Regions from separate parts of the Desulfocicer niacini genome, predicted to be linked through region 1. Evidence: riboswitches for the same ligand, from Rfam matches in the RefSeq annotation. Region 1 holds a riboswitch; each other region holds the start of a gene.
What was found. Region 1 has a riboswitch for cobalamin ahead of ACYQ2M_RS16840 (hypothetical protein). Riboswitches for the same ligand answer to the same signal wherever they lie in the genome.

Region 1 (8,249 bases):
GAGGCCCTGGACGAATCCGTTACCATGAAGTACGGGGCCTGGGTCATTATGGGACTCTTCCTGGCAACGATTATGACAGCAATCTGTTTCCACAATGTGCTGCATCTACCCCCGGCGGCCGGTATGATGCTGGGGCTTGGATATCTCGGGGTGTTTTCCTATCATATCAAGCGCCATGAGAACCGAAGCAATAAATACGACCCCATTCTCGGAGTCCGTGAGATAAACTGCACCCCTTCACCTGACTTAATATCTTTTGACATCATGAAAAAAATATCCAGGGCCGAATGGGACACCCTGTTATTTTTCTATGGCATTATCCTTTGTGTGGGCGGGCTGGCCCAATTCGGATACCTTGCGCTGATTTCCAAATTTATGTACCTGGATCTCGGGGCCACCTGGGCCAACAGCCTTGTGGGTGTCCTGTCGGCCATTGTGGATAATATTCCGGTGATGTTCGCCGTTCTCACCATGGATCCGGCCATGTCCCACGGGCAGTGGCTTCTGGTTACCCTGACAGCCGGTACCGGCGGCAGTATGCTGGCCATCGGCTCTGCGGCCGGCGTGGCACTCATGGGAACTGCACGGGGTACCTACACCTTCGGGGGACACCTGAAATGGACCCCGGTGATCGCTCTGGGCTATGCCTTAAGTATTATATGCCACCTGTTGCTCAACAGGGCGATGATGTAAATAAAAAAATCTGCGGCCATGGGCATTTTTTCTTTTTCCACCCGGCCAGCGGACCAAGGTCAGAATAAGGTCCGCCCGTGGCGCATCATTCCATGAATCAGTCTTTGGCCTTTTCCACAAAGGAGGCCGCCATGATGAAAAAAAGGCACCCGGTGACCAGCAGAATCAGCCATGATCCCATATCTAATTTACCGTCCAGGCAGGCGGTTCGGATGGCCGAAATTATATCCTGCGAGCACCCACAATCTGCATCTGGCAATCTGTTTTATTGTGAATCCGAATGCCGATGAAAAAAGCTATTGATATTATCATTTTGACTTCACCGTCTCCGTTTTTATAATTCCCATGTGGATGAAATATGGCGATTGCGTCAACCCCATCTCTTTTTTATAAGAAAGAGTAGGCAAGTTTAACACTCTTTCATGCTTCGTTGTGGGCAAAACGAGACCAAAACAAGGTCTGCCCACGGCAGTTATGCAGAAATTCAAAAGGGGAATCTTTGGCGAAAAGTAGAAACGGAGGAACATGGAAACCCAGTACATACTTGAAAAAGGAACTGCAAAGACAAATGAAGACTGCCTTGTAATTCAGGATAATATTTTCGGGGTGTTTGACGGGGCAACCAGCCTGACGGGCCGGACATTCCATCAGGGAAAAACCGGAGGTGAGATCGCAGCACAAACCGCAGGTTCCGTGTTCAGCCAAAATCATTATCCATTAAGGCACCTGGCCTGCCAGGCAAACAGGGAAATTATGACGCAAATGCTCCGTAACGGAGTAAACATCTCACGCCAAGAGGATCTATGGAGTACAAGTGCTGCTGTTGTCCGGATACAGAATAAGAACCTGGAATGGGTCCAGGCAGGGGATGCCGTCATTATTCTGGTCTATAACGATGGGTCCCATAAGGTACTGGTGGAGCGGGAAGACCATGACTATGAAACCTTGACCCTGTGGAAAGATCTGGTTCAGGATAAGGCAGATGATAAGCGCGTTGGATTGACCGAGGGCAACACCGAGCAGGGCCTTGCAGCTCTCCGGCAGACATTGAATTCCCAGATTAAAAAAGTAAGGTCGGAAATGAACATTACCTACGGGGTGCTTAACGGTGAGCCCCGTGCCGAAGAGTTTCTAAATCAGGGCGTGGAATCCTTAGATCAGGTCATGGATATCCTGTTATTCACAGACGGATTAACCATCCCCGGCGAAACCCCTCAAAAACATAAAGATTATACCTCTTTGGTGGAAAGTTATATCTCATTGGGCCTCAACGGGTTAAAGAATATGATCCGACAAAAAGAAAAAACCGATCCCCTTTGCCTGACCTTTCCCCGTTTTAAATGCCACGATGATATCGCAGCCATTGCCGTTAAAGTGTGAAACCTGTCTCAACCCTTCGCCAAGGCGTTTTCTTCTGCATCTCTGTTCCAATAACTGCCATGGGCAGACCTTATTTTGATCTCATTCTGCCCACAACGAAGCATTAAAGAGTGTTAGGCTTACCTACTCTTTCTTATAAAACGGCATATCCCTTTCAAAGAGGGTGTCCACGATCTTGATACACACACAACATCTCTGAATAATAAAAAAACAAAAAACGACTGATAAAAGCAACAATCATATGATAAATTTTACTTGACAGACATCTTGTTATATTGTCATAAGGTGCATTGTTTTAGGTGCCGGAGAAATCGGCTGAATAGGGAACCCTGTGAAAATCAAGGACGGACCCGCCGCTGTAATCGGAGACAATTGCTGAATTCATGCCACTGGATAAAACCGGGAAGGCGCAGCAAATTGGATGACCCGAAAGTCAGAAGACCTGCCTAAAATGGATAAGAACTCTCCCGCAAATCTGGGGAGATTTTCTATCTTCAGTTATGGGTAGAACCAAATCAAAATACGCTCTACCCGTGGCAGTTATAACGGTTGTTTCTCGGAAAACAACAACCGGTCATGTGGATTAAAAACGAAATCCCTGATCAAGCAAAACGCCCCTTGATCAGGGATTTTTTTATTTTTTAAAGGAAATGGGACAATCATTAGGGACTTCATCATAATAAAACTACCCACTATTGCATGCGGTACTCCAGAAAGTCTGGTATAAAGCTCTTTGGTGTTGGGTATATTATTTGTCATGGACTCCCTTAATCGGCTCTTATGTTATCTGCTTTGAAAAAACATTTACTACTTACCTGTTTATTGTTCCTTGTCGGGCTTTTACTTAATCCAGTGGTCATTCGGGCTGACGACCTTGCCGGATACCCCAAAGAGATACTACACATTCAATTTACGGCAATGGATAGGCTCCAAAACGGACAAACCGTTCAACGGTTTACCGTTCACCCACCCCGGATTTCAACCGGCCCGGTGACCTTACTATACCTGGAAAACCAAGATCCCGTCATTTACAAGGCAACGCCTGTGAAGCAATGTTACGCCATCCAGGTACACAAAACCTCAAATATCCGAATTTTTGCCTTTGCCCAAGACCAGCAAAAAAGCTATGTGACCTGCACCGATCTGGTATTGTTTGGGAAATCAAAAATACCGGCCAAAAGAATCCCGGCGTCAATATCGGAGTCCGTCCTTTTAAGAGGGCTTCCGCATATTGCCCTGAACAATTCTGACCGTCATTACTGGCACCAGACCGGCGTTCCACTAACCTTCAGTCTGGTCACTGCCTCACAGACGCTTACCCCGACGGTGATGAAGCTTTTTAAAAACAACAATACCACTACCCTCGTACCGGAAATAGCACAACCTTACCGCTTCTTATATACACCGCCCCATGATAAACGCCTGAGACAGTCCAGCCTTACCGCCACCAGACAGGATCTTTTGTTTACCCAAGTGGAGCATAACGGCAAGCAATACCACCTGGCTTACGCGCTTCGGGTGCATCGCTCACGTCATGCCCATGACAACCACAAAGCCGGGGCTGTTACATTGGCAGCCGGCACTATTCTGTTCATCGGCGTTTTGTTAAACAAGAGGAAAAAACCATGGTGGAAAGAATAAGGCAGATTTGCCAGCACCTATCATTTATATTGTTTCTTTACGGTGGACGGATTGGAATTGATCTGGGCAGTTCACTTCCCTGTTTTTCATGCCCCTATGTCAATGGCTGTGCCGGGCATTGCTATCTTATGGTGCTCCAAAGAAGCTATGTGGGCTTTCAAACCAGTTTTGAAATGATTTTTTCCAGTGCATTCGTCAATATTTTATGGCCTTTTGTTCTATTTTTGATCTTCTTTATGCCGCTTTCAAAGATCTGGTGCGCATGGCTGTGTCCCTTCTGCCTGTTCCAGGACTGGATCACAATAATTCGAAAAAAATTTAATGTCCGGGGAATAACCATGACCCGGAAGACCCGAAAAAAACTTAAGCCCATCAAATACATCTTGCTGGTGCTGATGATCCTCATCCCCCTGTCCATTGCCAATTTCGGACTCCACCCGGACTGGAAGCTGCCCTTTTGCCAGATCTGCCCTGCACGCCCCATCCTCCCCATGTTTGTGGGAGACTTTGATAAATTTAGCATCAACATGACCAACGGGGTAACCATGGGTTTCAGCATTACCGCCATGCTGCTGACCGGAATTTTCCTTGCCGGAATTTTCTTTAAAGAACGGTTTTTCTGCATTTTCTGCCCCATGCTGGCCCTTATGCACCTTTTTAAAAAATTAAGTCCTGTTCGGTTTGAGAAAAACGCCCATGCCTGTACCGGGTGCGGCAACTGCGAACGCATGTGTCCTGTGGATATCCCGGATGTTCACCTTGAAAAAGGGGAAAAGGATAAATCCGTCTCCGGGGAGACATTGAAGCCCTTTGATGTTTTAACCCAGGATTGCATGGGCTGCATGGCCTGTGTCGAAGCCTGTCCCGAGGACAATGTCCTGACCTTTAAATGGTTTAACTTCAAACTTTTCTCTTCTTCAAGGCGTTACATGACTGAAAAATGGAGTTCAAAATGACACCATCCACCCCAAGGCTTGCCCGTCTTAAAAAACGGACAACAGCCCTGATGCAAAAAGAAGTTGAAGAGCAGATCACACTCATCCGTAACCGGTTCGATTACACGGAGCATCTTGAACCCTTTATCAATACCCTTGGCAAAATCCTTTTTATGGATGAATTTATTGATAATGCCCAAAAAAATGTGATCATGACCCCCTGCATTCAGGCCCCTCTGGAGTTGTTCCATGCTGCAAAGGTGCAACCGTTCAGGCTTGCCTGCGGAGCCTTTGCAGTCCAGAACATGGCCCCGCTCCACCTGCCGGCCTTGACCTGCCCCATGATTAAATCCATATCCGGTCTGCTTGAAATGAACTCGGTCTCCGGAACCCCGCTGGTAATTCCCACCACCTGCGACTGGGTGGTTAAATTCAGTGAGCTCACCGGCCTTTATGATACAGCAGAAATCCATTTCATGGAGCTGCCCCATTTAAGGGAGGCGGAGCGCTCATCAAAAAGATGGCACAATGAAATCAAGATTTTTAAAAATTGGCTTGAGAAAACAATCGGGCATAAAATCTCCTCCAAAAGGCTGTTAAACGCCATAAAAATCCATGCAAAAGCCTCTGAGCTCTATAATCGGCTGATCAACCTGCGGCGTCAGCAGGTGATCCCAAGCCTCCATTTTGCCCTGATCGCCAATGCCCTTTCGTACCAGGATATTGAAACATGGATGCGTGCTGTTGATCTCTATATCCTTAATCATCGGGAACCTGAAATCGGTACTGTCCCTGTCTTTTTGAGCGGCAGCCCCATTGCCTTCCCCAACTACAAAATGCTGACGTTGATTGAAAATGCGGGGATGTCGGTTACAGCAGATGATCTGTGCACCATGGAAAGAACCTTCCAGGGCAGCACCCCATACGAGGATACCTCAGAATTTTCATTGTTAAAGGCCCTGGCGCAAAGGTATCAAAAAGCCTGTTCCTGTCCGACCTTTGCCGATAATCAACGGCGTTTGAATGCCATGGTCCATACCCTTGAACAGCACAGTATCAAAGGGGTGATATTCCATGTTTTAAAGGGATGCCATCCCTATGACATGGAAGCGGGTATTCTTGAAAACCAGCTCAAACATAGAGGTATCCGGTTCCTGAAAATTGAAACCGACTATGTCAAAGAAGATGAACAAAATATCGTCACACGACTGGAAGCGTTTAAACGTACCTTAAGGAGTAAAACTTCATGAAAATCGGCATAGACGTCGGCAGTACCGGCATAAAAATCGTATTTGTAAAAGAATCCGCCCCGGTGTGGAAAAAAGTGGTTCCCACAAAACCCGGGCAGTCTTCCCTGGTAAATAAACTGATAGGGCAGGGGCTTAACGCCCTCAATATTGAACAAAAGGACATAAAAAAAATATGCGTCACCGGGTACGGCAGAAATTTGATCGAGGATTCAAACAAGGTGGTCGATGAAATTTCAGCCAACGCGGCCGGTATAACCCTTCTGACCAATGGAAAGGCACGCACTTTGATAAATATCGGCGGACAGGATGTAAAAATTATCAAACTGGATGACCAGGGTCAGATCATGGATTTTCGCATGAATGATAAATGCGCCGCCGGCACCGGCCGCTTTTTTGAAATCGCCGCCAATATCCTGGATACCCCGCTTGAGGATTTCCATGTAAAGGAGGATGTTGAAGCCGTTAGCATCAACGCCACCTGTGCCGTTTTTGCCGAGAGTGAAATTGTCTCTCTTTTAGCCACAGGGGTCAACAAAAACAGTATTATCAAGGGAATTAACAATGCCGTGGCAAAGCGTATTGCCAATCTTGCGGGCAATGGCCACCTGGAAGAAGATATTTATATTGACGGCGGTCCCGCCAGGAACCTTGGCCTGATAGAAAGTCTTGAAGATGCATTGCTATGTGATATCAAAACAGCCGACGATCCCCAGTTCACCGTGGCACTGGGCTCGTTGTTTGTTGAGTAGTTAAAGTTGCATTCCCATTGTTGTTATTTTTTGCTATCATGCGTCCGGAACCTAATTTATGTGGCAGTGGGGGAAGTATGCGGATACGTTTTAAGGTAAGTTTGACTATTGCAATCTTGGTTGTTGTTGGTTCTCTTTCTCTGGCCTTTTATTTTCATATACATTCTGTTAGTGAAAAAGCATCACAAGAAGCCGCCGGACATCTATTTAATTCTGCTTTTGAAAAAATTGAACACAGAGCAGTTGCCCTGATCAACCATGCATTTGAAACCGTGTATCTGGTGTCTGGACTTGATGATTTCAGCATAGATGAAAGTCACCTCCTGGCATCTTCATCATTGCGCACAATATTTAGATTGCTTAAAAAAAACAGAGAGTTATATTCCATCTATTTCGGATATGAAGACAGTCATTTCATACAAGTGATTTCCGCGAATAAAGATCCGTTGATTTTAAAAGCACATATGGCGCCAGCTGAAACAATATGGATATTACGATCAATTGAACTCATGAACGGAGCAAAAAGAGTTCAAAAATGGTACTTTTTAGATAAAACCTTTCAAATTTTATCAAAAAAATCTGAAATCAATCCGGAATACGATCCAAGAAAACGCCCATGGTACCTTATGGCAATGCAGGCAGATGAAGCTGCGCTTTCCAACGTATATATGTTTAACTCGCTCCAGGATTTAGGAATTACAGCTTCAGAAAAGAAAGCAAATGGAAAGGGGATAGCCGGTGTTGATTTGACATTACGACAATTGGAAAACATGATTTCAAACATTAGAATTTCAAAAAATAGCCGCACTTTGATTGTAGATGAAGATTATCGGGTAATTGAAAAAACAGGTACCTTGAAAAATATATCTATCAACTCGGACCCGCTCTTATCAGAACTGAGCATGGATCATAGGCTTGGATTACGGCAAATAAAAAACGGGAATAAAGTTTATTATGTCAAGACGGACGACGTATTCAAGCACGGTTCAGCCTTAAAAGTCGTTGTAACAGCTCCGATGGGTGATTTTAACACTCCGTTTGTCAATATACAAAATCGGTTGACTTATACCACAGTGATTTGGCTTATCTTGTTTTTCCCGGTGACATATCTTTTAAGCAAACATATGACAAACCGACTCTCGCTGATCGCATCGGAAGCCGAGAAGATGAAAGATCTTATCTTTGAAAGCAAAGAAAGAAAACCTTCTCCGATCCTGGAGTTTTATTTATTGGAAAAAAATTTTGATGCCATGCGTTCTTCGTTATTTGAAAAAACCCAGGCTCTGGAAATTTCACAGTCAAAACTGAACAGGCTTGTTGAGCTTGGAATTTCCTTTTCGGCCGCGCGCGACCCGGAAAAATTGATGGAAATGATTCTGCTTGGTGCCAAAGAATTGACAAATGCAGATGGAGGAACCCTTTATAAAATTGAAGATGACGTTTTGAATTTCAGGATTATCAGTAACGACACGCTGGGCATTGCGCTCGGGGGAACTCAGGGCAATGAGATTCAGCTCAATTGTGTTCCTCTTTATGATGATCAGGGAAATGAAAATCATCATAACGTGGTCAGCCATTCGATCTGGGCGACAAAATCCATC
Region 2 (8,249 bases), on a different contig from region 1:
TGTAAACAGATTGCAGGCAATGATATGGAACTGTCAGAAACCTGTATTGGCAATCTCTGGATATTCAAGGATCTTGCTCCGGAAGACATTGAAGCACTTTCCCGGAAAGCGTTTAGAAAAAAAATGACAAAGGGGCAGACCCTGTTTCTGCAGGGTGATCCGGCCGACGAAGTATTTCTGATCAAGGCAGGGCGTATCAAGCTGACCAAAGTTCTTGAAGATGGTACTGAAATGATGCTTGATATACGCAAGGCGGGCAATTTTGTCGGAGAGAACATGTTTTCTGAAGAGGGGCAATACCCTGTCAGTGCCGTTTGCCTTGAGGATACCCTGACATGTGGTTTTACCCGGAGCCAATTTGAAAAATTGGTACTCAAGCACCCCGGCGTCGGTCTTCAGGTCATTAAAACCCTCAGTGAACGGATTGCCTGGCTTACCACTCGTGTGGGCAACCTTGGGGTTGCAAACATTGAGGATCGCCTCTATCAGGTGCTGAGCAACGTTGCAAAAGAGCATGGGGCGCAAAGTCCAAAAGGGGTAATGATTCAGTTTCCGTTGACCCACGAGGATCTCAGTTTTTTAACAGGTGCTCACAGGGTTACCATTACCCGGGCCATGAAGGCGCTTAAAGAAGCTGGAAAAATTATTCTTGAAGGAAGACGATTGATCCTGCCCTCCTTGAAAATCGCTTAATCCTTACGATTGTTTGTAATCTTGTTTAAAAAAATTGCCATTGTAGCCATTGCTACAGTAAATTTACCGCAAAACACATATAACGACCATGGCAGGACTTTTTACCAGTAAATATTCGGCCAGTAACGCATTTGTGCCTATTTGGGCCTGCTCATATAGCATTAGTATGTTACGCAGCCCCATACAGGCGAATATAGGGCACTGGCCAAACAGAGTTACAGTAGCAAGCCGGATATTTACTTCTGCCCCAGCAAAAAATGAAAAATCAGGGTGTGATCAACCAGGTTGCAAGGTACCAAGTAGCCAAAACCCATCACCTGCTTTCTCATATAAAAAGAGATTACAGCGTTTATAAATTCATGAATATCAACATAAGGAGAATAGGATATGCAACCTCAAATTTTAGGAATTTCAGGTAGCCCCATAAAAAACAGTAACACAGACCGGCTGGTTAAAGCGGTTCTTGACAGCAGTGGTCTGCGATCAGAATTTGTGAAACTGAGTAAAATGAATATAAGACCCTGCATCGCATGCCTTGGATGCAAAAAGGACAACATCTGCAAGGTCAACGATGATTTCCCGGAACTGGCGGAAAAGGTGAAAAAGGCAGACGCCATTGTTGTGGGTGGATATGCCCCCTATGGTTCTGTTGACGGGTTTACCAAGGCATTTCTTGAAAGATTATTTTCTTTCAGGCATCAAAATGGTCTTAACCGGGGAAGACTTGCTGTTGTTGTCGCCTCCGGAATTGGCAGGGGAGCACCGGGTCTTGAAGAAACAAGCAAACAGATTGAACATGCATTGACGGTGGAGGGAATGGAGATTCTGGGTACCCTCAAGATTACCGGAAATCCAGAGTGCCTGGTCTGCGGCTATGGTGAGACCTGTCCCATGAGTGCCCTTCCCTGGGTTTTTGGAGACGACATCACCGTTACACCGGATAAGTTCTGTAAAGTTGAGAATCAGTCTGATGTGTGGGATACGGCCAGAGAATTAGGTCTGGAAATTGCCAGGAAAATCAAAAATCGTGTATTAATGTAAAATAGTGAAGGAGGGGGCAGGCTGACCCCGTTCTCGCATAATTGGCCAGCAAAAACGTGAACATCGAGTTTAAAGCAGATTTTAAACTCCTCCCCAAAGAGTCCCCCCTTCTGAATCTCTGATTCAGGAGGGGGTTGTTCATTTGGATTCAAGACTCAGGGCTTCTCTTGACGGGTTTTAGGGAGTCAGAGCAAATCAATTTACCTGCAAACCCAACTGAAAAATCGATATATCTAAGTCTCAAAAATATAAGTGGTAAATTGAAATCTTCTGACTCACTTACATAATTTCCTTTCGCTTCCTACAGGGTCAAACACTACTAAAGTCATTATTTAAGGACGTCAACTTATGGGTATATTTAAAAAAATTTTTGGCATTTGTGACACAAAACAACCTGCTAACCCGGATTCATGGAATTTTACAGAACCGATACTTGCCATTGACCTGGACCGGACACCGGAACTTGCCATCATTGGGGGGGCTGTACGCCTTGAGGGCAATGGGCTTTTACATCGGATTTTCGTGATCCGCGATGAAAACAATACTTTTCATGCATTTGAAAACAAATGTACACACATGGGTCGTCGTCTGAATCCGGGAGATAAACCGGGATCAGTCAAATGCTGCAGTGTGTCAGGATCTGTGTTTGATTTCTCAGGCAATCCTGTGGGCGGAGCTGCCAAACGCTCGCTAAAAACCTTTCCGATTCAACATAAAGATAATCACCTGGAGATTCATCTTGGATAACCCATACCACCGGAGGGATATGAACAAAATTAAATCACCCATGGGATATCGATATGCAGTAACATGCCTTGTCCCCATTCTTTGGGCAAAGGGCCTTTATGTTCGCCGGGTAACCCCAAGGCTTCCTGAACCCACCGGAGATCGTTGTGGCGTCAAAGGAAATGGGGAATCACTGCGCCTGCTCATAACAGGGGATTCGGCCGCCGCCGGGGTTGGTGCCGACAGCCAATCATCTGCGCTTTCCGGGCAACTTGTTTCCGCACTGGCACCTCACTTTCTTTTATCATGGGGTCTGATAGCCCGAACTGGATGCAAAATTTATGATGTAATAAAGCATCTTGAGTCAGCAGATCAGGAAAAATTTGACATGGCCGTTGTCTCGGTTGGTGTAAATGACGTAACCGGTGGTACCTCATGAAGACAATGGCAGGCCCTCCTTGATAATCTGTGTAATCTCTTAATGCTAAAATTTGGGGTGAAACATATTTTGCTGTTAAGCGTTCCTCCCATGCATTCATTTCCAGCGTTATTTTATTTAATATCTGCTGAATTGAACCGATTTTTTTTGGGTGGTTGAGTCAAGTATTTTTTTGCAGAACCTACAACTACTACACTCTTTTTCGCAATTTGCCAATGTGTCGACATCGTGCTTTGAAATCTTCTTGTTATCCACAAAAAAATGATCCGCCATCCACTTCATGGCGTCCAGGAGATCCAGGAGGTTCCCCTCATAGGATTTCTGAATATAAGCTGTGACAGTGTTTTGAAGAAAGTCTGTGCCAAGGGTACGGCCCGAAATTTTGATGGTATCAACCAGGTGGGAATAGTCGTCGATATCCTCCGGCCTGATGAACGGTGATTTGAACAGGCGCTCTGGATTGTTGAACAGTACTTTCATGCACCCCCACTCCCGGTTAATCTCATACCCCCGTTCCCGGACAAGCCCAGTGTTTGTTAACGAAATTTGGGCATCGTGGGCCGGCTTAAACGGGCAATGGTAGAGACATCCCTCGTTGGCGAGAAGTTCAAGTCTTAGACCTGGATACGCCTTCTTCAGTTGGGTCACAAGGACTTCAAGGGCTTTGGGGTTCCGGTTCAACGACCTGTCCAGAACAAGTTTTGACGGACGTTTGAATGCAGATTGATCAACGAGTTCCAGGTAGGCCCGGGCCTTGTCCATGGAGTCTATCATGCAGTTGATGCCAGGGACCGCCTCAAGTTTCCCAAGGAGGTCTCCGCCATGGCTTGAGAGGGCATTGAGAAGATAGGCATCACAAAAGATGATTCCGTCAAGGCTGGAGTGCTCCATAAGTATCTCAAGATTTTCCATGAGTCCGGTCAGAAACAGGGGGGCAAAGTAGAGATCGGGGGCCATGAACCGTGAGTTTAACAGGCAGTAGAGATGGGGAACCAAAAGCCCATTGAGCTGTTCGGCAAGCCTTTCCGTGGCAACCTGCTTGAACCTGATCCTTGAATCGAGCACATGCCCCTGGTGGAGTCCAAAGTAAACCGAATCGATCCGATCCCTGTGACGCCGTATAAAAAGGGCGTATGCCTTGTCCGGGATATAGGGAATGTCAAATTTCATAACAGGCTCCTGTATTGATTAACGATCCTGGGTGGGGCCGTGCATGGGGAATTGGCCAGATATTTACATTGCCGACCCGAATGTTTAGCCATTTGTATGTCCATTATATTGTGATCAACTTCTCGTCATCTTTTAGTATTTGAGTTAAAGTGAGGCCATGATAAATTACTTCAATATCAATATGTGAAAACGCCTCTATTCCTTTGAGCAGTTGGTGCCATGGCTCAAATATCAGGATATCATTCAGGGTTGTCTCAATTTACTTTTGCTGTTTTTTAAGTTCTTCCATTGAAGCTTTAAGCGTGAGATTGTCTTTTGTAGCCCCTAAGCTTTGCGTTTTAAGGGGACTTTTAACAAAACCTACGGGTTTAAGATTCATTTCAGGTCAGCCGGTTCAACCGATCAGAAGGATCAGACCCGCCACCCAGCTGTTGTCATTTTTATACGGCAATTTTGATTTTTCCGCTTTTTGGCCCGACCATCCGGAAGACAGCATTAATTGGGTGACATCGATGCCAAAGCCCGACATGGATGGTCGAGCCGATTCCATGTGACGGCAGGGTTTGTTTTCTGTCACTACACAGCAGCTTTCCTGGTCCTCACAAAATAAATCTTTACATGATCCCCCTGCAAATGCTTTTGATTTTTTAAAACCTGTCGCTCTGGCTTTCTGCTCCACAGCTGCGACTATTTGGTGAAGCAATCGCATTACTCCTTTTCGTTCATCGGAAAACATGATCGACGTGGGTAATTCTATTTTTACGACAATGGAATATTGACTTTGGCTCTGCCATTCTCTGAATTCTGCAGGGCCTTCCACATGGGGAGGGCAGCTTGAGGAGCGACCATAATTCGGGCAGGTATACTCTCCGTTACACAGCTTCGCCAGATTTTCTTTTACCAGAATTTCTTTGGAGGATATGGCGGTGCAGGCACTTGCCCCAAGTTTGATGGCTTCTTGTTGCAAGTGCTCCCATGGCTGTTTTGATATCGGGTTTAGTTTTGTTTTTGTATCCAAAATACGTTTGATTCCTTTGCGGCTTAAATGAGTTAGACTTTCTGCTGGGCCATGATGTTACGCATTCAAAATCCTGGGCTTGGTCATGACCTGACCCCATCCCTATGTGGCCCATGTTGTGACCAAGCCCAAAATGCTCAATGTTGTGAGTTAATGTCAAGCAAATATTAACGTCAAATTTTCAACAGTTATGGATTCTGAAAAGGGCAAGTTTTTTTACGACCTGTTCCTTACCAGAATTTTTTTGGAGGATATGACGGAGCAGGCATTTGTCCAGTTTTTATGATTGACATTTAAGATTTTACAAACTATTAACTATCACTGATCAGGTGCAGGAAGCTGCATAATAGGGAATCCGGTTTAAATCCGGAACGGGCCCGCCGCTGTGATTGGGGACGAACACTGCATAATGTCACTGTCCATATGATGGACGGGAAGGCGCAGTCAGTAGATTGATCCAAGAGTCAGAAGACCTACCTGGACAACCATAGGGATGCTGCGTACGGCAATGCCGGCACCTGTTTGATTCTGAGGATAGAAAAAGGGACAGCCTTGGATCGTTTTTTATAAACGATTCAGGGCTTTTTTTGTTTTGGGCCTCTTTAAATAAGCATCAATGGAGTGACTGGCAAATATTAACAAAGGTATGTTACTGATTTCAATGCGTTTTGGCACAACTGCTGAAGATACAAATATGGAGGTAAAATGAAAAAGGCTCTTTTTGTTTTTTTATGTTGTTTTTTACTTACACTATTTTGTGGGTGCTCGCAGGATATAACCTCTGAAAGTAAACTCAAAAAAAATGAAGATGCCGGTTTTATGAGTATCGGTAGTTTCTCCATAACCCGGTTTGATAATGGCATTAGTAGAGTGAGGGATGGTGCCGGAAGACAGATGACGCTTGTACCACGGGGTATGCCGGTGCCCGATGGCGTTGATTCAGCTGAACTTGTTAGAACACCTGTCAAAAGGGTTGTTGCCTATGGGGCCTTTGATATTGCCATTTTAAAGGCTTTGGGCGTGCTTGAGGATAGTCTGGTGGGGGTTTTGATCAAAAAAGAAGACTGGACGATTCCCGAAGTGGTGCAGGGTATGGAGGACAACAAGATTACCTATCTGGGGGATTATAATGCCCTTGATTTCGAACGACTACGAAAGCTTAACCCGGAACTGGTGCTGACATGGGACATGTCCATTATCCCGATGATGGCGGAGATGAAGGTGCCGGTTGCCGTTACCACCACACCAACGGCCATGTGTTTATCTGCCAGGATGAAGTTTGTTCGATTCCTGGCTCCGTTCTTCAATAAGGAAAAGGAGGCGGATGCTTATTTTAATAAGGTTTCAGGGGCATTGGATCAGATCCGTATGGATACGGCCAATGCCGGGGTTAAACCCAAGGTAATGTGGGGGGATATTTACGAGAAAAGAGTGCTTGTGGAACCGGGAAACGCATGGGTGGGACAGCTTGTGGAGTTGGCATTAAGCGATTACCAGTTTGAGGATGTATTTGGTAAATCCTGTATTGAAATTTCCCTTGAGCGTTTTTTGTATTCAGGTCAGGATGCGGATATCTTTTTTACCTATCGCACACCGGACAGCGGTGCCACATCAAAGGCGTCTCTTGCCAGGGCCAATCCGCTGCTGGCCAATATTAAGCCGCTAAAAACCGGGCGGGTCTACTCTCCGTTACCCCACTATAAACACTCCGGTGATAAACTGGATGAGATATTAATCGATATTGCGGCTATCCTTCATCCGGAAAGCTATCCTGGATACAAGATTCAATATTTCAGGCTGTTACCTGAGAATGATCCGATTGCCTATTCCAAATAGACACACAAAAAAGGAATGCTATATGACTACTCCGATTACTTCATCCGCGCTTGCTCCATCCACTGATTATACAATCCATCGTCAACTTATGTGGCGGCGGCGGACGATCAGTTATATTTTTTTCGGACTGGTTTTGCTCTTGATTCTGGCAGCTAATATCATGAAGGGCTCCGTGGATATCCGATTTTCAGAACTATGGACCATTCTTGCCAGCCACGATATTGAAAGCGTCAACGGGTTCATTATATGGAAAATCAGATTACCCCGGGCCATTTCCGCAGCCCTTGGGGGTGGATATCTCGCCATTGCAGGGCTTTTGCTCCAGGTTTATTTCCGAAATCCAATTGTGGGGCCGTTTATCTTGGGGATTTCATCCGGGGCAACACTCACGGTTTCCTTTGTTATGTTGACATCTCTGACACTTGGAATGACGGCGTTAAATCCATTTATGGCCACCCTGGCCGCCTTTGTCGGGGCCTATGGAGTGATGTTGGTGGTCATCAGCATTGCCGGGCGGGTGAAAAATGCCGTTACCCTGCTGATCGTGGGCTTGATGATGGGGTATTTGTGCCACGCTGTCACTTCCATACTGGTGGCCTTTGCGGAAAAAGAAAAAATCAAAGGGTTTGTGTTGTGGCAGCTGGGCAGCTTTTCCGGATTCAGGTGGAGTGAAATTGAGATATTGATTCTGGGAGGCGGATTAATTTGTGTTCTGGTGTATGCCCTGTCCAAACCCCTGAACGCTTTTCTCCTGGGAGAGGATTATGCAGCATCCATGGGGGTGAATATCAAGGTATTCCGACTTTTGATTCTTCTGTCTTCATGTGCCCTGGCCGGCATGATTACAGCCATGGCCGGACCCGTGGCATTTGTGGGGCTTGCTGTACCGCACATGGTGCGCCTGGCATTTGGCACCTCGGATAACAAAATTCTTGTGCCGGGTTGCCTTCTGGTGGGGGCGGTGGTTACCAGTTTGTGCGATTTTATTGCGCGGATGATTTTTTCTCCTGTGGAACTGCCCATTTCAGCGATCACTGCCTTTTTTGGTGCCCCCATTGTTATCAGCTTGCTAATGAAACGAAAGGTGGTGTTATGATGAAATCCAAATCGGTGTTAAAAACTGAAAATTTGTCCGTAGGATATCCTGGAAAAACGGTTCTTGAATCGGTGAATCTGGATTTTTATAGTGGCGAATTCGTATCCCTTCTGGGGCCCAACGGGGTGGGAAAAAGTACACTGTTAAGGACCTTGTCACGTCTGTTATCCATACGCAAAGGGCGTGTGTTGGTCATGGGCAAATCCCTTGATACCATACCGGCTCCGGAA
Region 3 (8,249 bases), on a different contig from region 1:
AACCAAAACTGAGAAATATATACAGGATATTCCGGCGAGCATAAGTATGGTTAAAGCCGAAGACATAGCTGCAAAAAACGTTAATTCGGTTACTCAGGCTTTGCAGATGATACCTGGCGTTTACATGGATCAAAGTGCCCAGGGCGGGTTGATGATTCGCGGATTCAGCAGTACAGATATTCTGGTTCTCATTGATGGGCAGCCGGTCAATTCCGGTTACAACAACTCAATGAATTGGGAATTGGTACCAGTGGAATCCATTGAAAAAATTGAACTGTTGCGTGGTGCGGCGTCTTCATTATACGGCGGTAGAGCTGTCGGTGCGGTGGTCAATATCATTACCAAGGAAAACAAAAAAACATTCACTGCCAATGGTGTTGTTTCCTACGGTAGTAATAATACCTGGAAAAAAGCCTTGTATGCCGATTTCAGGATAATTGATAAATTGTCTGTCGGCGGAGGATATGAAAACCGATCTTCGGATGGGTATAGGGGGTATTTCAGAGCCACCAGTGGCAAAGATTCTGGTACGGGAACATACAGTGCGGATCTGCCCCAGTTGAGTGACGGCTCATATGTCTATGGTGGTCGCGGTGAAAAAGATTGGGAAAACGAAAACTATTCCTTTAATTTACAGTATGATCTTAGTGATCTCAAATCCATAAAATATACGTTTATGCGCAGCGAGAATACATACTCTTATAATAATCCATTCTCTTATGTTTATGATGATAACGGCAATCAGGTTTTCAGTGGCAGTGTTATCACGCAAAATGGCGATTATATTACCCTCAGCCCCAGATATTTTTTAGGGTATGAAGGCCTGCGTGAAACCAACGTTCACATGTTTAATTACAAAGATGACAATAATGAAATTGTTTTAAACTTAGGGTTTACTGATACGAAAAGAGATGGTTACAGCAGCCCTGCCAGCGCAACGGATGTCGATTGGGACGGCGCGGGGACAGACTCTTTTTATCCGAGCGAAACCTATAATGCCGATCTCCATAAAACATGGGAAAATTTCAACCAACATACTATTATCACCGGATTAAATATTAAACTGGAATCTTTTGATCAGGAAAGAAAATATCTTGATAGCTGGAAAGATCATGATTCTGTAAATGCAGACTACGGGCTGTACGAAAAACATGGCGGCAAAGCGAAAAATTATGCGTTGTTCGTTCAAGATGAGTATAATTTCTGTGAACCCTGGACCGTGTATCTGGGCCTGCGCTATGATTATTACAAAAAATATGACGGTTATTCCGATTATATAGAGGCTGACGGAAGCTATAAAAGAAGTGTTGACCATGGGGAAGGCGATTATAGTGAACTCAGCCCGAAAATAGCCTTGGAATTCATGCCCAATGAAAAAATGAATTATTACGCTTCCTATGGTCACTCCTTTAATCCACCTGCTCTGTATAAAATTTACCGTGACGGCGGCGGTGGCATGGGCAGTGTTACGGCAAACCCGGATTTAGAACCAGAGACTTCAGATACTTTCGAGATCGGGATGAAGTGGAAGCTGTTCTCCCAAACGAACTTAGGATTGGCACTGTATTTCGTTAAAACAGAAGATAAGATCGTTTATACCACACATTATTCTCCGGGAACCACCACTAAATTATATAAAAAATATGAAAATTTTGGTGAAGAAAAACGCCGTGGTGTAGAGTTTGAGATAAATCATCAGTTCACTGACGCCTTTGGGGGATATATCAATTATGCATGGCAAGACGGCAAGATATTGCAGGATCAAATAGAAAATACGAATTTAAAAAATTCTGAAAGCAGAGATTACAATATTCCAAAACATTTATTTCATGCCGGGCTTTCTTTTAAAAAAGACCGCTGGAACATTCTCCTGGACAGTCAGTATGTCAGCGAACGGCAGGAGCCCGATTCTGTCACTGGCGAATACGGCGCAGAAGATGATTTTTTTGTTGTTAATGCAGCGTTAAATTTTGATATAATGAAAAATACCACCTTGCAGCTTACAGCTGACAACCTGTTGGACTCAGAATTTTATTGCAGTGAAGCGACTTCCGGTAGAACAATTACGGTAGGCCTGCGGTATATGTACTAATCCATTTTGGGGTTCGTATCGGCTTGATAGCCAGTTCTATTTTTGTTGACGCCTTTAACTGGCGAATGGAACGGGGCCCATGCCGCCTATGCATATTCTCGCAACGGAGTCCAAGGCCCGGATGGGCCTTAACTGGGCGCCCTTAACCGTGTTATTCAATGCCACCCGCCCGCCGGGCCGATATTTCAACGGACCTGGTCTTAGCTGAACATAACCTTTTTAAAATATTTACCATGAAAATGTTTTTGAAATAGGCACACAACCCCTTTGTTCTTTCCTATTGACTTTTAAGTTTTTACAAACTATTAAATGCATTGATCAGGTGCAGGAAACTGCATAACAGGGAATCCGGTTTAAATCCGGAACGGGCCCACCGCTGTGATTGGGGACGAACACTGCATAATGTCACTGTCCATGTTAGTTATGGACGGGAAGGCGCAGTCAGTAGAGTGATCCAAGAGTCAGAAGACCTACCTGGACAACCATAGGGATGCTGCGTACGGCAATACCGGCACCTGTTTGATCTTGAGGATAGAAAAAGGGACAGCCTTGGATCGTTTTTTTTTAAACGATTCAGGGCTTTTTTTGTTTTGGAAGGCTGATAAAGTATTCGCCAAGGGTCTGCCATGTTCGGCCTGGCCGGATAGCTGGCAGCTGTTGCCCAATATTATAAGTTAGGACTCTTCTATGAACATAGATGATTTAGTTAATTCTATTCCTGATGAAGACTTTGAACTCAGAAATAATTTGGGAAAATGGGTTGAAGATTGGAAACGATCTGAAGGTTCGATCAATCAACTCGATCTAATGGTTAGTAAATGGCACGGCAATGTTTGGTTTAAGTCAGAGGAAGAACAAAACAAGTTTTATGCAAACTGGCAAACCTTTAAGTCTGATGCAATTCATGCCCTCGGTGGCTTAACTGTAAATGAACGTTTATATTGGTTTGGTCTCTTTGATCAATGGGATCAAAGTGATGACAAAGGTAAAAATCAAATAAGGCGCAAATTAAAGCCCAAGGCCTAACAATGCAAATGCACAATGGCGGCAAAAGCCGTGCCGCTTCGTTCTGCAACTTTTGCCGCCATTGTGGGCCAGGATATTCATGCCGTCCGGAAGACCAACCGGGCACCCAGTCTGACGGGCCAATACATCGGACAGATATATCAGACCAAGTACTTTGGTAGTCCCCAGATCGCTTTCAGCGTGGAGAATCTGTTTGATGAAGAGCACTATGATTACTCCATCGGAAGGGAGCGCAGTTATTTTCTTCAACTAAATCTCAATTGGTAGACGTATGTTGTTTTAATTCTTTTTAAAGGAGGTTTTTATGCACAGGTTTAAACGTATGACGATTGCCGGAATATTTATCTTTCTTAGTTTGTTTGCCTTTGATGTTCAGGCACATTACATGTGGCTCAATGCAAATGATTATACGCCGGTTGAGAACCATGGGGTTAATTTTTCCATCGGGTGGGGCCATGCCTTTTATAGCCCTGTAATGGACATCCTTTATGGCAAAGAGATGCTCGGCAAGATATACATGATAGGGCCAGACGGCAAGGAAATAAAGGTGAATGCATTGAACGAATTTCAATATGCATCGGCGGACAAACTCTCCCAGGACACCTATATCGCCATGGTACATCGAAAGGAGGGATTTTCCACTAAAACAACCCATGGATATGTTCATAAACCCAGGAAGGGACTTAAAGATGTGATTTATTCACGATATCTGGGGATGTATGGAAAGGCCATTATTAACGTGGGAGCTCCCACGGAAAGCAAATCCTTTATGCAGCCAGTGGGAATTCCCCTTGAGATCGTTCCCATGGTCAACCCGTCCCATTTGAAAACAGGTGATTATTTCAGATTCAAACTACTGTACCAGGGAAAGCCTCTTACTGAAAATATCAACGCCTCCTATGCAGGGTTTTCCTATGACAATGCCTGGGCTTATACCACAAGGACAAAACAGGACGGAATCGGGGAAATAAAGATCTTGAGTTCAGGTATCTGGGTGATTAAGGCAAACCACAAGGCACCCTATCCGGAACCGGATAAGGCGGACGAATATTCCTATACCACATCCCTGACCTTTGAGGTGCGATGATATCTTGCAGTAACAGCTCGTGATTGTGAGCCTCGAACCAGAGGCTCGCAATCGCTGTTAATGCGACATTCCGTCCCCTGTCAAGGGCATCGATAACATCATAATGGATTAATGCCATGAAACATTTTGTGCCTATTTTTTACTGTCTGATCCTGCTGAGCCTGGCATTTCCCAGCGCGTATGCCATGGAAGGCTTCCCCGTCTGTTTTTGGGAACTTGTCGATCAGAATAGATACATATATCCATCAGATTTGGAACAGATGAATTGGAAAATGATAAGAAAATTAAGAAGTCAAAACAGACGGGCAAACTCAGAGAAAAAGTATCTGACGCTCTCTTTTCTGGATGAGATCGTTTCGATTGATCCCTCTTCTTTTTCTGATAGTATGATACCGGGTTCATCCTTTGCGGTGGTGCGTGATCCCGACGGCAAGATTCAAACACTGCCATGGGAGTCTGATGAACCCGGGATAATAAAACTTCCTGCTGACAACGACCTCATCGGCCGGTATCTACTGGGAATTCATATGACCCTTGCAAACAGGGATGTGGACGGGGATGGTTCTTCAGAATCAATTCATCTTTGCGCCAAACATCTTATTTCCCATCATAAAAACGGCGGCAGGCTCGGCAGTGCCTCGGTGGTTTTTTTAGATGATGTTCAGCATATGCCCCTTGAAATCGGCCCGGTGATCAATACGGCGAAATCAAGATTTGGCGGAGGACGACAGGTCTCCCATCGCTCCTATGAAATGATGCTTAAATACAACAAAAGACCCCTTCCAGGAGCTGAAGTGAGCGTGATTGCTCTTGGAAGTCAATGGAAAAAATCCTTTGTGACGGACGACAGGGGACAATTCGAGGTAATGCCCCCTGATGATCGCCTGGTTTCCGGTGAGTGGCAGAATTATCTCTACATTGCCACTCACCATGATCGGACAAAAAATGAATTTTACATAACAACCTTTCCCGTGGTGGTGTACAAGAACAGGCCGGAATGGCGATCCAAGGCAATGGGCTTCGCCTATTGGTCCATTATTGGAGGGGGCATTTGTCTGATCATGGTGGCGGGTTTTGCGGGAAGAAGATATTGGCAGAATACGCGAAAAATAATCATGTTTGAAAATCAAAAAATCAAAAAACATTAAAGACCTTATCATGACAATTTCGAAGCTCCGGTGGAGTGTATTGATTTCCGCCTATTTTATTTTACTTTTCGGGGCCTATATCGGGCTCTACTTTGGTTATTTTCTTCCCACTTTTTCATGTTGTTATGTCCGGGCCAGGGCGGGAACCTGTTATCTGCTGACCCTTCAGCAAACCCTTGGAACGTTTACTCTGGAAAGCATGATTATTTTTTTGAAACGAACGCTTTATTTTTCAGTTCTTGTTATCCTTTTGGGACGGGGATGGTGCGGATGGATATGCCCACTCGGGTTTTTCCAGGATCTGCTTGATCTTTTAAGAAGAAAGATCGGCGTGGGATATATCCGCTTTACGGCCAGGTTGAAAAGGGGACTTGCCTGGATCAAGTGGGTATTTCTTGCTGTGGCCTTTGTGCTGCCTCTGTGGGTTGCATTTCCGTTTTTTTGTCCCTTTGTGGCATTGAACCTGAATATTCCATACTGCCAGATGTGTCCTGGAAAATATATCCTTCCGTTGTTGGTGGGAAACCCTGATCGGGTGGCCGTAAATTTCAGGACCACCACAAATCTGGTGATGTCACTGCTGGGACTTTCTTTCTCCATCATCACCATATTGGGGGCGTTTGTCAAACGCCGCTTCTGGTGTTCTTTCTGTCCCCTGGGGCTTATTTTATCCTGGTATCGGAAAATCAGTTTTTTCAAGCTGAAAAAGAATGACGAGAAATGCACAAGATGCGAGATTTGTTATAATGCGTGTCCCATGGAGATCGAGGCGGTTTACAAATCACGGGGCAGGGAGGACGTGACCTTCAGCGAATGTAACCTGTGCCTGAAATGTGTTGAAGAGTGTCCTGAAGAGGATGCCTTGAGGGCGGTTTATCTGGGCAAGACCATTTATCGATCAAAATCCGAGAATTTTTTTAAGAAGCGTGGAGTTCATGATGTTACAGACAAGTGACCCGAATGAGAAGAAAAAAAAGCGGTTTCTTAAGGCCATTGCCCGCAAAGCGGCGTTTGAGCTGAACGCATTGGAAGAAGAATGCCGGGATCTACCGGCCTTTGAATATTTTCATGATGTCATGGCAGCGGTTTTCGTTCAAAATGATTCCGGAGCTTTTTTAGGGGGGGATGCGGAGCAAAGAATGAAAATCGGTGTCTATTGCATGGTGGTCCCCGAAGAGTTGATTTATGCGGCAGGGGCAATCCCCATTCGTCTCTGTGCAGGATGTTTTGAAGCGTCTCAGTTGGGTGAGGACTGGGTGCCCAGGGACGGGTGTCCCCTGGTGAAATCCTCCCTGGGGTTTTCCGCCCAAAAAGGACTTAAGGTGTTTGATCAGTGTGAGGCCGTGATCGTCCCCACCACCTGTGATGCCAAACGAAAATTCGGGGAAGAGCTATCAGCTTTCAAGGAAGTCTGGATGCTGGAATTGCCCCATATCAAGGATGCCACTTTTTCCCGTCGTATCTGGAACGAACAGATGTATGCCCTGAAAGGGCAGATAGAAGATTATGTGAATAACGGGCAGGGAAGGAAAAAAATAACCTCTAAAAACCTTGGCCATGCCATTAAAAACAGTGCAAGGGCTCAATCTGAAATACGAAGGCTGCTTTCTCTGAGACAATCGAGAAAACCGGTGATCTGGGGGCGACAAGCCATGATGGTACTCAATACTTATGCCTATGTGCCGGTAAAGCAGTGGACAGATTCCCTGGTCCTGCTGAACAATGAACTCATGCAAAAAAGGGACAGGGAAGAATTTGTATGTTCCGAGAAAAGACCCAGAATCATGATTGCAGGAAGTCCGATGATTTTTCCCAACATGAAGATTCCTTCGTTAATAGAAGAGATGGGGGGAATCGTTGTGTGTGATGAATCCTGTGTCGGTGATCGGTACATGTACGATCCGGTGGGCAACACCGAAAAAAACTTAAAGGATCAACTGGCCGGAATCGCATCGCGGTACATGGCTCCTTGTGTGTGTCCCTCTTTTTCTCCCAATGATGATCGCCTGATTATCATTAAAAGGATGGTTTCAGATTATGGCGTGGATGGGGTGTTATACCATGTATTGAAGGGATGTATTATTTACGACTTTGAAGTTCACAGGCTTGAAAGTGCTTTAAAGGGAAGCGGAATTCCATTGCTGCGCATTGAGACCGATTACAATCCGGAGGATGTGGAACAGTTAAGAACCCGGATTGAGGCGTTTCTTGAGATGTTGAAATCCAGAAAAAAGAAAACAGGAGCAGATAGAAAATGACAAGTTATTACGTGGGAATAGATGCGGGGTCCACCTATATCAAAGTCGTATTTTTAGATGAGAACGGTTTCCTTGTGGGATATGACCGTAAGCCCACCGGCATTGACGCCAATGGCACATCTCAAAAGATTGTAAAAGCCATTGCCGGTGATAACGGTATTGATTCCGGGCACATCAAGCGCATCATGGCAACGGGATACAGCCGGAGAAATATTAAAATTGCCAATGATACGGTGACGGAGATAAAGGCCCATGCCGCCGGTGCCGTGTGGTCGGCTCCAAACGGCAGGCTGGTCCGCACGGTGATCGATATCGGTGGCCAGGACAGCAAGGTGATTGTGATGGACGGGCAGGGTGAGATCGTCAATTTTGCCATGAATGACAAGTGCGCGGCAGGAACCGGAAGATTTATGGAATCCCTGGCAAGGGTGCTGGAGCTTGAAATAGATGAGCTGGGACCCATCTCCATGGAGTCTGATATGCCTTTGGACATTAACAGCACCTGCGTGGTGTTTGCCGAGTCTGAAGTGGTCTCCCTTGTGGCCAGAAACAAAAAACGCGAGGATATTGTCGCCGGTATCCATCTCTCTTTGGCCAGGCGAATTGCCGGAATGGCCAGGAAGACGGGGGCGGAACCG
Region 4 (8,249 bases), on a different contig from region 1:
TACAGGCGGCAGGAGATGCCGCCTGCGCTGTCAGGTTAAATTAGAATGTATAGGATAATGCCACATTAAAGGTTCTTTCCGGCATAATATATCCCCTGACCCATTCATAGGTCTGGTCAAACAGATTCAATACATTGACCTCAATACCATAGTTGTCCATGAAGTCATATTTCAGGTTAAGATCCCAGAAACTAAAGGAGCCCTTTTCTTCATCCACATAGGTATCATAATTGGTGATCATCTGGGGCCCCACCAGCACATGGGACAGGGCCATACCCCAGCCTCTGTGGTTAATGTTCATACCTGACTTGATTTCATAGTCAGAAATGTAGAGCAGGTCCTCATGGGTGTCTTTATCCTCAAAATCAGTGTTAACAGTAAGGTTGGAATAAAGGCTCACTGAAGGCTCCCAGTTGAATAACTGGCTGAGATTACATTTGAGATTGATATCAAATCCCTGGAACTCAGCCTCTCCGCTGTTTTCCCAGGTGCTCCAGGTTTTATTGTCATACTCCGTGGAAGTGGTGACGATTTTATCCTTGTAATCGGTGTGAAACCAGGTGACACTCAGGTCCGCAGCATGGAAGAAAAGATCAAATCCCACATCCCAGGTAAGGCTGGTTTCCGGGTCCAGATTCGGATTTCCCAGATAGCGGGAAACAGATCCCGATGAACTTTTTTCATACATGGCAGACAGTTGATCTGCTGACGGTGCCTTGAATCCCACTCCGACATTGGTGCGAACTTTGAGCATCTCATCCATAAACTTCATGGAAACACCGGCTTTGGGAGAAATATGGTCAAAATTTTCGCTTCTTTCGTTGATGCTGAGCAGGGTACCGGTTTCCGGGGATTTGGTGGTCAAATCAAAATTGTCATACCGGGCTGCCAGAATCACATTGAGTCGATTGTTCATGACATCCATGGAGTCCTGGAGGAACAATGCCTGGGTATCGTACTCCATGCCCGGTGTATAGGGCAGGGAAGGGGCACCGTTGGAAACGGCTTTTGATTCTTTTTCCAGGGTTTCCAGGGTAAAGCCCATTAAAAGGGTATTCCACGGGGTAAGGGCATAGGTGAACTGCTGATCCGTTCCCCAGGTATCATCGGTGTATTCAGATTGGGCCAGATCCGGATCAGGATAGCCAGTGTACCAATGGTTTTTGTCCCATAAATAATAGCCCATGGCCTTCCATTTCAGTTTGCCGTCAAGATAGGCACCGTTATATTCCAGGTCAAAGAATTTATGACTTTTATCAAATTTTGAAACAGCATCTTTTACATAGTTGGAGTAGGTGGTGTAATTGTCCCAGGAAGGGTAGGTGCCGGTGAGGTCTGCCATGTCAAATCCCAGACGGAACATGTGGTTGTCTGCCGGGGCAAAGGTGATGTTGCCGCCGATTTTTTTCTGCATCTCCGATGTATTGTAAACAGTGCCGAATTCGGGGTCATCATAGTCATCCACGTCGGAATATGATCCAGATACGTCATAACCCCATTTTTCATTGATACCGCCCCCGCTGTAAATGCTGGTTTCAGACCAGTCAAAACTGCCAAATTCCTGGGTCAGGGTGGTTTTAATGTCTCCTGTGCTTTTTTTTGTGATGACGTTGACCACACCGCCCATGGCAGCAGATCCATACAATGCCGAAGAGGGGCCCTTGATGATTTCGATTTTTTCGATGCGGGCGATATCAATTTTGGCGGCGTTACCTGTTCCCAGGCGGTGACCGTCCACCAGCAGCAGAACATAACCCTTTAAGTCATCTCCGTGGGACTCGGTTCTGAATCCCCGGATACCGATGGAGGTGAGCATGCCGTTGTACTTGTGCAGATGGCCTGTGGTGAATTTTCCCAGAAGATCTCCCAAATTCAGTGCACCGGACTGTTCAATCTGCATCTGGGAGATCACCTCCACATGGGTGGGGACATCAATGGCCCTGGAATCTTCACGGGTGGCGGTTACCACCATTTCTCCCACCTGAGATACATCTTCCGTGGTTGCCCATGCAGGGTTGAAACAGGCCAAGGCCAACATGGTTGTAATAACAATTTTTTTCATCTTTCCTTCCTCTACTGAAATAAACAATAGGTCCGGAAAAATTCCCGGACCGATGGGTATCGATCCAGGATGTCCCTGTTTTATCCACGGATGTTTATTGGATATTTTTCTGTCCACGAAAAATATCCTGTTGATTATCAAGGCAGGTCTTCTGACTTCCAGATCATCCGTGTTCCGCACCTTCCCATTTCAATCTTTGAAACAGTGGTTTATCTGCGGCGTTCGTCCCTGGTTACAGCGGCGGGCCCGTCCCCGATTTTAACGGGGTTCCCTGTTCGGCAAATCAATGCACCTTGATAAATAAAAATATAGTTTAAGCTTTGGTAATTACCCCCTCTTTCCTCTGCTAATACCCCATGCGAAAAGCGCCATCATCACCAGAATGAACACAGCGGCAAACCATTGAACCCCGGAAGAACTCACTGTGGTCTGGGTATCCTGGGATTTCATCTCCTCCATTTTATACCCTTCAACACTTTGGGTGTCCGGTTTTTCTTCACCTGTATGATTTGATTTTTCCATGTCAGGCGTTTTAACGGTATTGTCCATGGTGGCAGCTGGTGGATTCATCGCTTCTTTTTGGGCGTTTGTCTTATTTGACGGTGCCTCCGGCCGGGCAGGCCGGGCAAGGTCGGCATTAAGGGCCTTTTGAAGGGCCTTTCGCTCAGCCACCTGCTCGTTAAGGGATTTTTTTGCCATTTTTTCAATGGCCATCTTAAATTGTTCCACCACCTCCGGGGACAATACACCGGGCACGGAAATGAGATTCACCACCATCTGATTGAGCAGGGGATTATTGCAGGTGTGATCACAGCAGGCCACCCCTTTTTCCACGGCGTTAACGGCATATTCCATGGCAAGTTTCGAGGTTACTTTTTTATCTGCCTGCCAATATCCCTTGCGCACGGCTTCGAGCATGCGGGCCGTCATGGATTGATAGGCCCAGGGGTTGTGTTCATTTAAAAACGCCTTAACATTCTGGCCGTACTTATCCTCAACATAAACCTCATTGATTTGCTGCCATTGGGCCTGGCCCACGGCATCGGGCACGGTTACCTGCCAACCCCAGAAGTTTTCCACAAATTCAGACATTTGACGGGCTCCGGCATAGTTTTCTTTTTTCATGGCCCCGATCCACTGGGGGTTGAGATAACGGGTACGCATCTCCCGGCCAATGGTTCTTGCCGCATCTTCCACAATGACTTCATTTTTTTGGCGGTTCAGGGTGACCCGGGTATCCGGCGCTTTCCCTTTAATATTTTTAACGGCAAGGGACATGCCCCCCAGATACATGAAAAAATCATCCGTATCAATGAGACCATAAATATTGCTGGAGCGTGAATGGACAGTAATGTCCACATCCCTTAAATTTTCTTTAAGAGCCTGTTTGACGGGGGTGGTCCATTTCCCCTGTCCCACGGCAAACTGGGTGCGGTTCATGTACACCCGGGAGATCTCTTCATCAGATTCCCACACCCCGGAGTTGCCGGCCATTTCCGCCACCCCGTTTCCGTAAGATCCGGTGTTTTCCGTAAAAATACGAAATCGCGATTGCTCCTCGGCCTTGGCTTCATCCAGACCTGACTCCATGAGAGCGGCTTTTATCCTGTTTTTATTTTTTGCCAGGAAATTTTCCATGTCCGTTTGGGCCATGGCTTTTTGCACGGCCTTGTCCAGGAACAAAAGCTTGTCCGGGAACATGTCCCGGTAAAGCCCGGAAGGATTGATCAACACGTCAATGCGGGGACGGCCCAGAATCTTGCCCGGGATCACCCGGCTGTCTGTGACCCTGCCCGTGGCATCCCACACAGGTTCCATGCCCATGAGATATAAAATGGTGCTTTCATGGACCCCTTCATTTCTTGTGGTTTCCGTGGCCCACAGAACCACCCCCACCTTTTGGGGGTAGGTGCCATCCTTTTTCAGGCGATCCTGGATCAGGGCCTCTGCCGCCTTTTTGCCCATTTCCCAGGCAGCTCTGGAAGGCACCCTGGCCGGTGAAAATCCGTAGAAATTTTTCCCAGTGGGAATGGCGGCAAGGTTTCTCACCGGATCATTTCCTTCTCCTGCCGGGATGTATTCACCATCCAGGGCCCGGATGAAATTGTCCATTTCCCGCACCGGGGCGTTCACAAGGTTTTGATGGATGAGATCCTTGTCTTCATTGGGGTTCTGGTGTGCAATGAGCGCCAGGGTTTCCTGCACCGCCTCCCGGGACCAGGCGGTGCCAAAGGTGTGAAGGCCGTGGGGCAGGGAGTTGGTTTCCATTTCATGTAGATAGAGATCCAGTGCTTCCACCGCATCATGGTCAAAGGCTTCAAGGCCAAGATCCGTTAAAAGGCCAAGGTCTCTGGCCATCTCTTCCATGCGCATGAGATATTGCCCAGCGGTGTCACTGGCCATGCTTTGGGACAGCTCATATTTTCCCATGATCACCTTGAGCTCGGCATATTCGTTGTACAGATCGGCCTGGGCCATGGGCGGGGTGAGATGGTCAATGATCACGGCCCGGCCCCGGCGTTTTGCCTGGATGCCCTCACCCACATCATCCACAATGTATGGGTAGATGTTGGGAATGTCCCCCACCATTATTTCCGGAGGATCCCAGGGGGCAAGACAGCTCTGTTTGCCCGGAAGCCATTCATAGGTGGCATGGGTACCCAGATGCACCATGGCATCGGCATGGAACACATGATTCAGCCACAGATAGGCGGCAATGTACTGGTGATGGGGATAGAGGGTGGGGTCGTGGTAGAGTTTCATGGGATCATCACTGTATCCCCTGGCCGGTTCGGGCAATAGTACAAGGTTGCCAAGTTTTACCATGGGAAAAATCAACTGCCCGTCTTTCACCATGATGGCAGAATTGGCAGGGGACCCCCACTGGGCTGTTACCTTTTCCTGAAAATCTGGGGGTAACGCTTTAAACCATTTTTCATAGGTGGCCAGGGGAATTTTTTCCACATGGCCCGATGCCATCATGGCATCCAGCTCCCCCGGTGCCCAGGAACCGATGTTGCGGCCGGTGGCCATGACCAGTTTCTGGATACCGGCTTCGGAAAGGCTTTTAACGTTGTCGACCTTGTATCCCTCCTTTGCCATACGCCCCAGCATCTCCTGGAGACTCCGGAACACATTAAGATAGCTGGCACCGATGTTCTGCTTGCCCTGGCTGTGGTTATAATAGAAGATGGCCACTTTTTTTTCCGGGTTGGGCTTTTTTTGCAGAATGGCCAATTTTTTCAGGCGGGCAATGAGAAAAGAGAGGGTTTCATCAATGTTTTCATAAATATAAAGGCGTTTTCCCGTGGTGTCGTCCCATATCTGTTTTTTACCGGCCACCACCGTGGGTTCAATGGCACCGGAGCATTCAGGCACGGACAATGCCCAGGTGGATTCCAGGGGGGTGAGACCAAGTTCGCTGTTTCGCCACTCTTTAATGGTGGTGCCATAGGGCCTTATTACATTAAATATGGGGACATTAAGGTCGTTCACGGCGTTATGGATTTCCGGGTTGATGGAAGAGGAGAATTTCATGGTAAAGGCAAGGACCATGTCCACCCTGGGATTTGCCGGAAGCAGAAAGCGGCTGAACACCGTTTTTAATGTCCCAAAACAGGGCATGACGTTGAAACCTTCGTGTTCCAACCTCAGAATTATTTCATCAACGGCTGTATTTTGGCCCTGCTGCAGAGAGGATGCATAAAAAAGCATGGCAACCCATGGGGCTTTGGGATTGAAATCCTGACGATTTTCGTACCAGTTTCGGTAATCTTCCACCTGTTCGAATTCTTCCAGTGCACCGGGATGATGGATAATGTTGCGCGATTTTTGTTGGGCCGGGGCAAAGGTGATGGTGCTGTCCACATGGCGATGGACGGCCATGCGAACCATGTTGATGATATTGGGCACACAAAGGTTTCCATGGTAGTCGGCCATGGCTTTGTCAAAAATAAATCCTTGCTTTTTCAGGGTATCCATGTCCCGGCCCTGGCTCATGCCGTAGACGGTTTTTGGAGTCATGAGTTTTTCCGTCACCATGTATTGAACGAGATCGGAATGCATGACATTGACAAATACCACCGTTGCTTTGTCAATGAAGGTTCTTGCCTCTCGGGCCTTTTCTCCGGGTTCCATAAGATCTGCCAGGGTAAAAAAACGGGTATGAATGGAAGCGGGCAGTTGGAGTTTTTTCAGGGCCAGGTTCAGCTGGACACTGTTGGTATCTGCGTCCAGGATGGCTACATTTTCATCTGCCCGGGCATCTGAAAGCAAGGGCATTGCCCCTGACATGAGAAGAAAAACAATCATCAGTATTTTTATGGCGCACCCGTTTATCAGAAAATAAAACGTCCGGGCAATCTCAGCAGAGCTCCCCCGAGGTGCAATAGGAACCGGACAATTGAGCTGTCTACGGTTCCGGTCCGTGCCCATTGCCCGTCGGGGGAGGGGCGGCATAATGCCTTTTCCTATCTTCGTTGTGTCCGCCAGGACATGTGGGTTATAGGGATTTTTGTTGGGAGACATCTTACCGGGCTCATGGGCGGACCCGTTATATGAGAGGGCGTTCATTGCTGTGATTAATCCCCTTTTTTTGCTGGTTGCAATACCCCTGATTTACAAAAAAACAGGGCTTATATCGGCATCCTTCATATGCCATTTTTATAAGAAAGAGTAGATCAGTCTAACACTCTTTCACGCTTCGTTGTGGGCAGAGCCGGATCAGAATACGGCCTGCCCATGGCAGTTTTTAAGAACGGGTACTGAAAAATGAGCACTCATCCCATGAAAGTGAAAAGTAGAAATGAAAGATGCCGAATATTGACTATTTTTCAGGCACATACACCATGGAACCGTCCTGGAGCTGATAGGCCACCCCCAGGCGGGTGCCCTGACCCGTCATTTTACTTTTGGACATCTTCACCGCTTTGATTTTATTGCCTTTTTTGGTGATGATCTCCATTTCACCGCTGTCCGACTGTTTCATGATGGTCATGTTCTTTTTTTCATCAAACAGATCCTGCATGGAGTAGGCGGAAAACAGGGTTACAATAAGTCCCACGATAAACACCAGGCCCACATCAAAGAGGTTGGCCACCCCGGACAGGGGATCGTCATCGCTGAAGGCAGGGTTGCCCAGGGGTTTGTGTACTCCGCTGTGACGTCTTTTTTTATAATACTTCACCGGTGTCTTCCTTTTCTTCCGTTACACCTGCAATGAGTTCCGCCGCAAGTTCCAGGTTTTTGACATCCTCTTCGATCCACCGGCGTTTGACGGTGTATAGAAAAAATGCGGTAATGCCCACGGTCATTCCCACCACTGTGGTGGTAAAGGCGATGACAAGATCCGAGGAAAGCCGGCTTAAGTCTCCCTGGCCCAATGCGGCAAGGCCGGTGCCCATGGGAATCAGGGTGCCGATGAGCCCTAATGACGGGGCCACACGAACCAGAATCCGCAATCGATCAATTTTTTTCCACAGGTGAAGGGTGGTGTCCTGGATGAAATTTTCTATGGCAAGCTCGGAATATGCCGGATCATGGACCACGGTGCGCAAGCGCTTGATAAATGCCTGGATGTGACTGGGAAGGTAACCCCCTTCCCTTTGTTCCAGAATGATGGCCGGCAGATCCTCTGGTCGGGGTTTTTCCCGGCGGATACGCTGAAGCCATTGCCCGAAAAACCCACCGCTGAGTACAATGATCCACAGAAAGGCCACCACCAGAAGAAAGAGAACCGGATAAAACAAAGAGGCGGAGACAATGTAAATAAAGGTTTTTAAAAGTGCGTCAAAAGCCATTGAACTTCCTTAAAAATTAAGATTTAAACCGCAGACAAAGCGAATGCCGTCGTCGGGGTAGCCGTAATGGGATGAATAGTCCCGGTCCAGAAGGTTCATGAGATGGAGATATACCTCGCCGGAACGACCGTATATATGGATGGGCTCAATCACTTTGGCATCCACGGTGGCATAGCCGTGAATGGCCTCGGCTTCCGTGTTGTCCGTATCGGTGAACTGGCAGGAATAGGCCCGCAGAGAACTTTCCAATCGTGTACCGCGTGTTAATTTAGACTTCAGCGTTGCTTTAAACGAGTGGTCCGGGGCGTAGCTCAGCTCCTTGCCGTTGTCTTCATTTTCCGTATCCTGCCATACATGGTTCAGATCCAGGGAAAGGCCTTTGCCGAATT

Region 2: another riboswitch for cobalamin. It lies ahead of ACYQ2M_RS15695 (ABC transporter substrate-binding protein); the one in region 1 lies ahead of ACYQ2M_RS16840 (hypothetical protein).
Region 3: another riboswitch for cobalamin. It lies ahead of ACYQ2M_RS23595 (hypothetical protein); the one in region 1 lies ahead of ACYQ2M_RS16840 (hypothetical protein).
Region 4: another riboswitch for cobalamin. It lies ahead of ACYQ2M_RS23765 (TonB-dependent receptor plug domain-containing protein); the one in region 1 lies ahead of ACYQ2M_RS16840 (hypothetical protein).

The regions. Positions count from the first base shown of each region.
Region 1 covers NZ_BAAHYK010000032.1:35,530-43,778, forward strand. Annotated here, with positions in the region: gene nhaD (sodium:proton antiporter NhaD) at 1-693, shown strand, start outside; gene ACYQ2M_RS16835 (protein phosphatase 2C domain-containing protein) at 1,219-2,073, shown strand; cobalamin riboswitch at 2,354-2,537, shown strand; gene ACYQ2M_RS16840 (hypothetical protein) at 2,866-3,714, shown strand; gene ACYQ2M_RS16845 (4Fe-4S binding protein) at 3,699-4,670, shown strand; gene ACYQ2M_RS16850 (2-hydroxyacyl-CoA dehydratase subunit D) at 4,667-5,899, shown strand; gene ACYQ2M_RS16855 (acyl-CoA dehydratase activase) at 5,896-6,648, shown strand; gene ACYQ2M_RS16860 (HD domain-containing phosphohydrolase) at 6,750-8,249, shown strand, end outside.
Region 2 covers NZ_BAAHYK010000028.1:52,318-60,566, forward strand. Annotated here, with positions in the region: gene ACYQ2M_RS15665 (Crp/Fnr family transcriptional regulator) at 1-693, shown strand, start outside; gene ACYQ2M_RS15670 (flavodoxin family protein) at 1,081-1,734, shown strand; gene ACYQ2M_RS15675 (Rieske (2Fe-2S) protein) at 2,083-2,481, shown strand; gene ACYQ2M_RS15680 (SGNH/GDSL hydrolase family protein) at 2,501-2,899, shown strand; gene ACYQ2M_RS15685 (hypothetical protein) at 3,017-4,069, opposite strand; gene ACYQ2M_RS15690 (DUF2284 domain-containing protein) at 4,464-5,087, opposite strand; cobalamin riboswitch at 5,398-5,582, shown strand; gene ACYQ2M_RS15695 (ABC transporter substrate-binding protein) at 5,982-6,923, shown strand; gene ACYQ2M_RS15700 (FecCD family ABC transporter permease) at 6,946-8,019, shown strand; gene ACYQ2M_RS15705 (ABC transporter ATP-binding protein) at 8,016-8,249, shown strand, end outside.
Region 3 covers NZ_BAAHYK010000077.1:1,975-10,223, reverse strand. Annotated here, with positions in the region: gene ACYQ2M_RS23600 (TonB-dependent receptor) at 1-2,092, shown strand, start outside; cobalamin riboswitch at 2,396-2,584, shown strand; gene ACYQ2M_RS23595 (hypothetical protein) at 2,780-3,118, shown strand; gene ACYQ2M_RS23590 (hypothetical protein) at 3,134-3,385, shown strand; gene ACYQ2M_RS23585 (DUF4198 domain-containing protein) at 3,423-4,205, shown strand; gene ACYQ2M_RS23580 (hypothetical protein) at 4,478-5,353, shown strand; gene ACYQ2M_RS23575 (4Fe-4S binding protein) at 5,364-6,308, shown strand; gene ACYQ2M_RS23570 (2-hydroxyacyl-CoA dehydratase) at 6,289-7,611, shown strand; gene ACYQ2M_RS23565 (acyl-CoA dehydratase activase) at 7,608-8,249, shown strand, end outside.
Region 4 covers NZ_BAAHYK010000081.1:102-8,350, forward strand. Annotated here, with positions in the region: gene ACYQ2M_RS23765 (TonB-dependent receptor plug domain-containing protein) at 41-2,062, opposite strand; cobalamin riboswitch at 2,187-2,373, opposite strand; gene ACYQ2M_RS23770 (cobaltochelatase subunit CobN) at 2,390-6,520, opposite strand; gene ACYQ2M_RS23775 (DUF2149 domain-containing protein) at 6,888-7,247, opposite strand; gene ACYQ2M_RS23780 (MotA/TolQ/ExbB proton channel family protein) at 7,234-7,860, opposite strand; gene ACYQ2M_RS23785 (TonB-dependent receptor plug domain-containing protein) at 7,870-8,249, opposite strand, start outside.